One region of the Pseudomonas sp. GD03903 genome, then DNA from elsewhere that is predicted to be linked to it. Evidence: predicted binding sites of a transcription regulator. Region 1 holds the regulator's gene; each other region holds the start of a gene.
The links. Region 1 encodes sigma-54, which starts transcription at its own class of promoters, with help from an activator protein. Its sites were predicted from a motif close to ANTGGCATNNANNTTGCTNT; they were not measured.
Positions count from the first base shown of each region.

Region 2: the regulator sigma-54 is predicted to act here: its motif matches at 1,785-1,804, upstream of N5C91_RS13510 (CmpA/NrtA family ABC transporter substrate-binding protein).
Region 3: the regulator sigma-54 is predicted to act here: its motif matches at 2,118-2,137, upstream of N5C91_RS18175 (pilin).

Region 1 covers NZ_JAOCBT010000010.1:95,114-98,375, forward strand. The annotation lists gene lptB (LPS export ABC transporter ATP-binding protein) at 1-590, shown strand, start outside; gene N5C91_RS17695 (RNA polymerase factor sigma-54) at 846-2,348, shown strand; gene raiA (ribosome-associated translation inhibitor RaiA) at 2,427-2,735, shown strand; gene ptsN (PTS IIA-like nitrogen regulatory protein PtsN) at 2,745-3,212, shown strand; gene rapZ (RNase adapter RapZ) at 3,215-3,262, shown strand, end outside.
Region 2 covers NZ_JAOCBT010000007.1:155,712-158,973, forward strand. The annotation lists gene N5C91_RS13505 (ANTAR domain-containing protein) at 1-461, opposite strand, end outside; gene N5C91_RS13510 (CmpA/NrtA family ABC transporter substrate-binding protein) at 464-1,666, opposite strand; gene acnB (bifunctional aconitate hydratase 2/2-methylisocitrate dehydratase) at 2,059-3,262, opposite strand, start outside.
Region 3 covers NZ_JAOCBT010000010.1:207,913-211,174, forward strand. The annotation lists gene N5C91_RS18170 (hypothetical protein) at 1-1,560, opposite strand, end outside; gene N5C91_RS18175 (pilin) at 1,646-2,071, opposite strand; gene pilB (type IV-A pilus assembly ATPase PilB) at 2,298-3,262, shown strand, end outside.

The DNA of each region.
Region 1 (3,262 bases):
TCTACATGATCGTCGGCCTGGTCCGCGCCGATCAGGGTGTCGTGCGCATCGACGAGCAGGACGTCACTCACCTGCCCATGCACGGCCGTGCGCGCGCCGGCATCGGCTACCTGCCGCAGGAAGCCTCGATCTTCCGCAAGCTGTCAGTGGCGGACAACATCGGTGCGATCCTCGAGACCCGCGCCGACCTCGACCGCGCCGGCCGCCAGGAAGCCCTGGAAGGCCTGCTTGAGGAGTTCCATATCCACCACATCCGCGACAACCTCGGCATGAGTCTGTCCGGCGGTGAGCGCCGCCGCGTGGAAATCGCCCGCGCACTGGCCAGTTCGCCGAAATTCATCCTGCTGGACGAACCCTTCGCCGGCGTCGACCCGATCTCCGTGGGCGACATCAAGCAGATCATCCATCACCTCAAGGCCAAGGGCATCGGCGTACTGATCACCGACCACAACGTCCGCGAGACCCTGGACATCTGCGAAACGGCATACATCGTCAACGACGGTCAGCTGATCGCCGAAGGCAGCGCCGAGAGCATCCTCGCCAACGATCTGGTGAAGGAAGTCTACCTGGGCCACGAGTTCCGCCTCTAAAGCCCTTCGCCGCGACCAACCGGGGCGCCGCAGCCCCCATATTCTCCCTGCGCGTGGTGCGGCTCGACGGCCGTTCCGCGCCGTATCCGGCTGCCCGGACCAGCCCGGCGCAACCGGGTTGTAACGAAAGGTCGACAGGCCCTAGGCAAAGCGTCCAAACTCAGGCATATAATTTGCTTCCTCGCGGCACCCCGGTGTCCGTAGTCGTGGATATGGCGCGCTTTGCGCCAGCGAACAAGGTGCCTAGTTCCAGCCATGAAACCATCGCTAGTCCTCAAGATGGGCCAGCAGCTGACGATGACTCCGCAGCTGCAACAGGCCATCCGACTGCTCCAGCTCTCCACGCTGGACCTCCAACAGGAAATCCAGGAAGCCCTGGAGTCCAACCCGATGCTGGAGCGCCAGGAAGAAGGCGAGGACTACGATAACAGCGACCCCATGGCGGACGGTGCCGAGTCGGGAGCCAACGGCGCCAGCAGCAACTCTCAGGACAATTTCCAGGAAAGCACCACGCCCAACGTCGACAGCCTCGACGAAGACCAGTGGGCCGAGCGCATCCCCAATGAACTGCCGGTCGACACCGCCTGGGAAGACATCTACCAGACCAGCGCCAGCAGCCTGCCCAGCAACGATGACGACGAGTGGGACTTCACCTCTCGCACCTCCGCCGGCGAGAGCCTGCAGAGCCACCTACTGTGGCAGCTCAACCTGGCCCCCATGTCCGATACCGACCGCCTGATCGCCCTGAGCATCATCGACGGCATCAACGACGACGGTTACCTCGAAGAATCCCTAGATGACATCCTCGCCTCCATCGACCCCGAACTGGGTCTGGAGATGGATGAAGTGGAAGTCGTACTGCGCCGTGTGCAGCAGCTCGAACCCGCCGGTGTCGGCGCGCGCAACCTGCGCGAATGCCTGCTGCTGCAACTGCGCCAGATGCCCACCAAGACCTACCTGCTCAGCGAAGCCATCCGCCTGGTCAGTGACCACCTGGACCTGCTCGGCAGCCGCGATTACAGCCAACTGATGCGCCGCATGAAGCTCAAGGAAGACGAGCTGCGCGAAACCATCGAGCTGATCCAGTCGCTGCACCCGCGCCCGGGCTCGCAGATCGAATCCGGCGAAGCGGAGTACGTGGTCCCGGATGTCATCGTGCGCAAACACAATGACCGCTGGCTGGTCGAACTGAACCAGGAAGCGGTCCCCCGCCTGCGCGTCAACTCGCAGTACGCAGGCCTGGTGCGCCGCGCCGACTCCAGCGCCGACAACACCTTCATGCGCAACCAGCTGCAGGAAGCACGCTGGTTCATCAAGAGCCTGCAGAGCCGCAACGAGACGCTGATGAAGGTCTCGACGCAGATCGTCGAGCACCAGCGCGGCTTCCTCGAATACGGCGAGGAAGCGATGAAACCACTGGTCCTGCACGACATCGCGGAAGCCGTGGGCATGCACGAATCGACCATCTCTCGCGTCACCACGCAGAAATTCATGCACACGCCGCGCGGCATCTTCGAGCTGAAATATTTCTTCTCAAGTCACGTCAGCACCTCCGAAGGCGGCGAATGCTCGTCCACCGCGATCCGCGCCATCATCAAGAAACTGGTCGCGGCGGAAAGTCCGAAAAAGCCATTGAGTGACAGCAAGATCGCTGGTTTACTGGAGGCACAGGGCATTCAAGTGGCACGTCGTACCGTCGCCAAGTACCGGGAGTCCCTAGGGATCTCTCCCTCGAGCGAGCGCAAGCGGCTGGTGTGACGTTGATCCACGCCAAGGTGTTCCGGCGGCAGGCCTCATAACCTGCCACTTACACACGGGCAACAAGGAGAAAGCGGTATGCAAGTCAACATCAGTGGACATCAACTGGATGTGACCGACGCCCTGCGCGACTATGTCGGCGAGAAACTTGGCCGACTGGAGCGCCACTTCGACAAGATCACCAATGTTCAGGTCATCATGGAGGTCGAGAAGCTGAAGCAGAAAATTGAAGCCACCCTCCACATCGCCGGTGGCGAAGTGGTGGCCTGCGCCGAACATGAAGACATGTACGCGGCCATCGACCTGCTCACCGACAAGCTCGACCGCCAACTGATCAAGCACAAGGAAAAATACCTCGAACGCCAGCAAGGTGTTGGTGTTCGTTAACCCCTCTCTATGATCCGACTTGAGCAAATCCTGACCCCCGGCCGTTCCCTCGTGAACGTGCCGGGCGGCAGCAAGAAACGTGTCCTCGAACAAATCGCCAACCTGGTGGCTCGCGAGCTGCCGGGTTTCGATTCCCAAGACATCTTCGACAGCCTGGTGGCCCGGGAACGCCTGGGCTCCACCGGCTTCGGCAATGGCATCGCCATTCCGCATTGCCGCCTCCCCGGCTGCCAGTCGCCCATCAGTGCCATCCTGCACCTTGACCACCCGGTAGATTTTGACGCCCTCGACGGCGCGCCGGTTGACCTGGTGTTCGTGCTGCTGGTGCCTGAAGCAGCCACCGAGGAGCACCTGGAACTGCTTCGGCAGATCGCTTCCATGCTCGACCGCTCCGACGTCCGCGACCGCCTGCGTCACGCCGCCAACGGCGAGGACCTGTACCGGATCGTCGTGGATTTCCAGAACAACGGGCACTGAGCATGCGCCTGATCATCATCAGTGGGAGATCCGGCTCGGGCAAGAGCACC
Region 2 (3,262 bases), on a different contig from region 1:
TTCATCTTCATCAGCAGCCCCTTGGCCAGTTCGATGCGCTTGCGCTCGGCCAGTTGCTGCTCGCGCGCCTGCAGTTGCGCACGCAGGGCCTGGTCGCTCTCGAAACGAGCCATCGCGACATCGAGGATAGGCTGCAGGCGTTGTGCCTGGATGCCCTCGACTATGTAGGCGCTGACTCCGGAGCGGATGGCCTGGCGCATCACCTGCGGGTCGTGCTCGTCGGTGAACATGACGATCGGACGCGGCTGGTCGCGGCTGACCAGCACCACTTGCTCCAGCACGTCGCGGCCGGGGGATTCGGTGTCGATGAGGATCACATCGGGGTGCAGGGCCTCCACCCGTTGCGCCAGGTCGACCGTGAGGCCGGACTCGTCGATGACCTCGAAGCCACATTCCACCAGGGCCGCCTTGAGACGGCCGACCTTCTTCGGGGTGTCGTTGATCAGCAGGACGCGCAGCATGCTCAACCTCGCTCCGCCAGGGCATTCAGCTCGAAGCTGCGGGCATAACTGGCTGGGTCGCTACCGTCCCAGAGGCGGCCGTCGATCAAGGTCGAGGCGCGCATCTCGACCTGCGGCACGCTGACACCCACCGCGCCGGCGGCTTCGCGGTAGAGATCCAGCTGCTGGACCTGGCGGGCGATAGCGAGGTAGTCGAGGTCTTCGCGCAACAGGCCCCAGCGGCGGAACTGGGTCATGAACCAGATGCCGTCGGAGAGCCAGGGATAGGTGGCCTGGCCGTCATTGAAGAAGCGCAGCGGGTGCGCGTCCTGCCAGGCGTGGCCGAGGCCGTCCTGATAGCGGCCGAGCAGGCGCGGCTCGATGCTGGCCAGCGGGGCGTCGACATAGTCCTCGTTGCTGATCAGTTGCGCTGCACTGCGCAGATTGTCTGTGCTGGCTTCGATGAAGCGGCTGGCATCGAGGAGGCTCATGACCAGCGCGCGAGCGGTGTTGGGGTATTGCTCGACGAACGCGCGAGTAGTGGCGAGCACTTTTTCCGGGTGGTCCGGCCAGATCTGCTGGCTGGTGGCGAGGGTGAAGCCCATGCCTTGGTCCACCGCCAGCGCGCCCCAGGGGCCGCCAGCGCAGAAACCGTCGATGCGCCCGGCCCTGAGGTGCTCGACCATCTGCGCTGGCGGCACCACCAGGCTGCGGACGTCCTGCAGGGGGTGGATACCGTGCGCGGCGAGCCAATAGAACAGCCACATGGCGTGGGTGCCGGTGGGGAAGGTATGGGCCAGCGTCAGCTGTGCACCGTTCTGGCGCACATGGCTTTGCAGTGCTTCGGCAGAGGTCACGCCGTCGCGCATCAGCGGAGCGGAAAGGTTGATCGACTGGCCGTTCTGGCACAGGCCCATGAGCACGGCCATGTCGGTCGCCGGGGCGCCGCCCAGGCCCAGTTGCACGTCGTAGATCAGCCCGTACAGACCCTGGGCCGCGTCCAGTTCACCGCTGAGCAGGCGCTCGCGTAGCCCGGCCCAGGAGCTTTGGCGCTGCAGGTTGAGGGTCAGGCCGTAGGGCTGCCCGAAGCCCTGGGTGGCGGCCACCACCAGCGACGCGGAGTCGGTGAGGGCCATGAAGCCCAGGTTGAGCGCGGTCTTCTCCGGGGCATCGGACCCGGCAACCCAGGCCAGGCTATCCGGAGCTGCGCTGGTGCTGTCGATCATCTCCACCTCTGAACACCCTCTCAATACAAAAAAGCGCCGCGCCACCTGCCATCGAAGGAAAGTAGCCGCGACGCCATTGTCGGGTGCGATCCGCCGTTGGATCGCAGGTATCAGGAGCGGAGCAAGGGTTGTGCCAGGGCGACAGGAAAAAAGAAGCCCCGCCATGGAGGGCGGGGCGCAGAGGAAGGGAGCGCACCTCTGGAGGGTTCCACAAGGGCACCTGGGCATGGATATCGGCAGGAGCCTGAAGTCCACCTTAGACCCGGGAGGCGAGGGCGCAACCGTTCAATAAGTATTAGGCCCATTGTTAGGGTGGGGCTGGAAGCTTCTATTTCGGGCCTGCGCAAAAGAAAAGCCCCGCACTGGGCGGGGCTTTCATCACGCTAGGAGTCTCAGACCTGGACGGCCGGGATCTTCGCGTTGGCTGCAGCTTCGCGGAACTCGGCGATCTGGTCGAAGCTCAGGTAGCGGTAGATATCGGCAGACATGCTGTCGATGTCCTTCGCATAGGCCATGTACTCCTCGACGGTCGGCAGCTTGCCGATGATCGAGGAAACGGCGGCCAGCTCGGCGGATGCCAGGAACACGTCGGTGGCGTCGCCCAGACGGTTCGGGAAGTTACGGGTCGAAGTGGAGACCACGGTCGAACCGGTCTGTACGCGAGCCTGGTTACCCATGCACAGCGAGCAGCCTGGCATTTCCATGCGCGCGCCAGCCTTGCCGTAGATGCCGTAGTAGCCTTCCTCGGTCAGCTGGTGGGCGTCCATCTTGGTCGGCGGAGCCAGCCACAGACGGGTCGGAATGCCACCCTTGACCTTGTCCAGCAGTTTGCCGGCAGCGCGGAAGTGACCGATGTTGGTCATGCAGGAACCGATGAAGACTTCATCGATCTTGCGGCCTTGTACGCTGGACAGCAGGCGAGCGTCGTCCGGGTCGTTCGGAGCGCAGAGTACCGGCTCCTTGACGTCGGCCAGGTCGATCTCGATGACCGCGGCGTACTCGGCGTCCTTGTCGGCTTCCAGCAGTTGCGGGTTGGCCAGCCAGGCTTCCATCGCTTGCGCGCGACGCTCCAGGGTACGGGCGTCGCCGTAGCCTTCGCCGATCATCCAGCGCAGCAGGGTGATGTTGGACTTCAGGTACTCGGCGATGGCCTCTTCCGGCAGCTTGATGGTGCAACCGGCAGCCGAACGCTCGGCGGAGGCGTCGGACAGCTCGAAGGCTTGCTCGACGGTCAGGTCGTTCAGACCTTCGATCTCGAGGATGCGGCCGGAGAAGATGTTCTTCTTGCCTTTCTTCTCGACGGTCAGCAGGCCAGCCTGGATCGCGTAGTAGGGGATTGCATGGACCAGGTCACGCAGGGTGATGCCCGGTTGCAGCTTGCCCTTGAAACGCACCAGAACCGATTCCGGCATGTCCAGCGGCATGACGCCGGTGGCAGCGGCGAAGGCCACCAGGCCGGAACCGGCCGGGAAGCTGATGCCGATCGGGAAGCGGGTGTGCGAGTCGCCGCCGGTGCCGACGGTGTCAGGCAGCAGCATGCGGTTCAGCCAGCTGTGGATGATGCCGTCGCCCGGACGCAGGGAGACACCGCCGCGG
Region 3 (3,262 bases), 110 kb from region 1:
AAGATACCAAGAACTGGCATAACCATTAACAACGATTTCAGTCTTATTAATATCAATTCCTTTACGAATGATATCTTCATGCGGCTTATACTCGCCTACCAATCCGGCATCCAGCAGAGCCAAACCTTCTTGGTAACGCTTTTTGCGAACAAGCATCTGCCCCTTCAAAGCCTTCAATCGATTAGACAAACCACTAGCGCCCTTCTCAAACTCCTCGAGCATTCGCTCAGCCTGCTCCTCTCTCTGATAGAAAAGCAAAGAAGCAACGTAGTTGAATCGCACATAATCTGACTCTGGAACCTTCTCGTACGCCCAAGCCCATAGAGACTCTTCGCTCCCCCATAACGGAGCATTCAAGTGGACATTCAAAGCACCGAGTGCAACCCAAATACAGACAAGAGCACTCACGAGCCAAGGCAAAGCTCTCTGCATCGCATCTGATAATTTTTTCGAAACAATATTCAGTTGAGTTAAAGCCAGTGCCAGGAATGCAACAGGCAATGTAAGAAATCGCTCCTGACCAATATTTCCGCTAATCAGCAATGGAGCAATATTGAGAACGGGCGCGAGGGAAATCAGGCCGCACAGTAAAATCAAAGCGACCCGACCACCTCTAAGAGCCATTAGTGCCAGCGTGCCGATGAATATCAGCAAAATCGACACCCCCATGGCACGCTGGGTCGTTGTCATGAGATTCGGATCAAATGGATGGATCGGACTCAGATCAGAAAATGGCCAGATGGCCATGTGAACATAAAACCAGATTGTTTGGCCAACAAACGCGGAACGTGCAACGATGTCCCCGCCCAATGAACTATCACTGTTATATAGCCCATCAAAAATCCAGAGCCGCATTGCCAAGTAAGAACAGAAGGCGGCCGCAAGGCAGAAAAGAACGCTACGATTCTCACTCACCCAGAGAGCGTTAAATCGCGCCCACCCCCTTTTATCGGGCGTCTGTTCCAACCAGAGCCAAATAACAACCAAGACAGGGAAGGTGATTGCCATTTCCTTGGAGCAAACTGCAAGGAGAAATACCGCTGAAACAATAATATTTCGCACAACCCCATGAAAGCAAGAAAGACTCAACAGTCCCAGCAGGACGAATGCGGTAACCAATAAATCAAATCGCCCTGACACCCAGGCTGCCGATTCAAGCAACACCGGATTACAACCGTAAAGCAAGCCAGCAAGAGTTGCCCTGAGCATCCGAGCTCGCGCACCCCGTGCTCGCCCCACTCGCCACGCAAGCAAGAAAACTAAAACACAGTTGACGAGAAAAATCCCGTAATTAATACCATGTGAGACATCCGGACGAACACCGAATATCTTGAACTCCAAAATAAATGTCAGCAAAACTACAGGGCGAAAATACGTTGTCCCGGGAAGTAGTTGTGTACTTAGAGAGACCCAGATATTTTCCGGGTTGCGCAACAGCGGGCTATCCAGAAATAGTGTTGTGTCGTCCCAAACATATCCAAGCGAGTTGATTGGCCAATATAGAAGCGCTACCCCAAGCAGGGCAAGACAGGGGACACCCCACCACCAGTATTTCTGCATTTGCTGCTAACCCTTACCAGAGACGGAAAGGCCCTCCTAAGAGGGCCTTTCATTACCATTTACGTAGTTGCGTCAATAACAGCTATCAACGGCACTCGGCAGGTACGTATTTGGTATCAGAAGTAGTGGAGCACTTCCAAGTAATGGCGTTAGTCGGGACGGTGCCTGCGCTCAACGCCGAGCCACCCGAAGACGGGGTCAGTTTCAGCACCACACTGCCCGCAGCAGCCATGTAGTTGACGGTAATTTCACCGTTAGTACCGCTGACAGAAACGCTGGAAACGTTTTTGGTCTGGGAGGGAGCGGTCCACCCAGCACTCAGCGGAGAACTGCCGTTTGCAGCGTTTTCCGCTACGGTGGTCTTGGCAGCAGAAGCCAGAACCAGGCCCTCGCTCACGCGAGCACGAATGGTGTAGTCCTGATAGGCCGGCAGAGCGATGGCGGCCAGAATGCCGATGATCGCAACAACGATCATCAATTCGATCAGAGTAAAGCCTTTTTGAGCTTTCATATTTCTCTCCAGGTTTTTAGACGAGGTCGTAGGACCTGTCTTCCGGAAAGCAGCTTCCATGCCAAACACTCAAACCGCCAAAAATCGAGCGTCAGAACAGAAATCACATACAAACAAAAACGAAATTACGCAGGAAGTGACATTTTTTGGCAGAAGCCACTTCCACATTTGGCACCCAAGAGCATCTACGATATAAGGCACACAACTCCTCGTGTGGCCACTTGCAATGAACGATCAAGTCGTACTGTCCGGGCTCGCTCGCCAACTGGTGATTGCCGAGCTGCTTGATGAGAAAAGCGCCCAACAGGCACAAACGCAGGCGCAGCGCAACAAACTGTCGCTGGTCACCTACCTCGTGCAGAACAAGCTGGTCAAGAGCAAGCCGCTGACGGAGCTGGCCGCCGACCAGTTCGGCGTGGCCTTCTGCGACCTCAGTGCCATCGATAAGGACAGCATCCCCAAGGAGCTGATCAGCGAGAAGCTGGTCCGCCAGCACCGCGTCATACCGCTCTGGCGGCGGGGCAACAAGCTTTTCGTGGGACTATCGGACCCGACCAATCACCAGGCCATCACCGACGTGCAGTTCAGCACCGGCCTGACCACGGAAGCCATTCTCGTCGAGGACGATAAGCTCGGAGACGCCATCGATAAACTCTTCGAAAGCGTGACTGGTGGCCTGGATGACCTGGGCGATGTCGACCTTGATGGCCTGGACATCGAGCAAGGCGGTGGCGAACAGAAGGAGGAGGCGATCGGCGGCGATGCCGACGACGCCCCGGTGGTTCGCTTCGTCAACAAGATGCTGTTGGACGCCATCAAGGGCGGCTCTTCCGACCTGCACTTCGAGCCCTACGAAAAAATCTACCGGGTACGCTTCCGAACCGACGGCATGCTACATGAGACGGCCAAACCGCCGATCCAGTTGGCCAGCCGAATTTCCGCGCGCCTGAAGGTCATGGCCGGCCTGGACATCTCCGAACGGCGCAAGCCGCAGGACGGGCGCATCAAGATGCGCGTGTCGAAGAGCAAGTCCATCGATTTTCGCGTCAACACGCTGCCCACCTTGTGGGGCGAAAAGATCGTGATGCGGATTCTCGACTCCGCCAGCGCGCAGATGGGCATCGATGCGCTGGGTTACGAGGAAGCGCAGAAACAACTTTACCTGGACGCGCTAAAGCAGCCGCAAGGCAT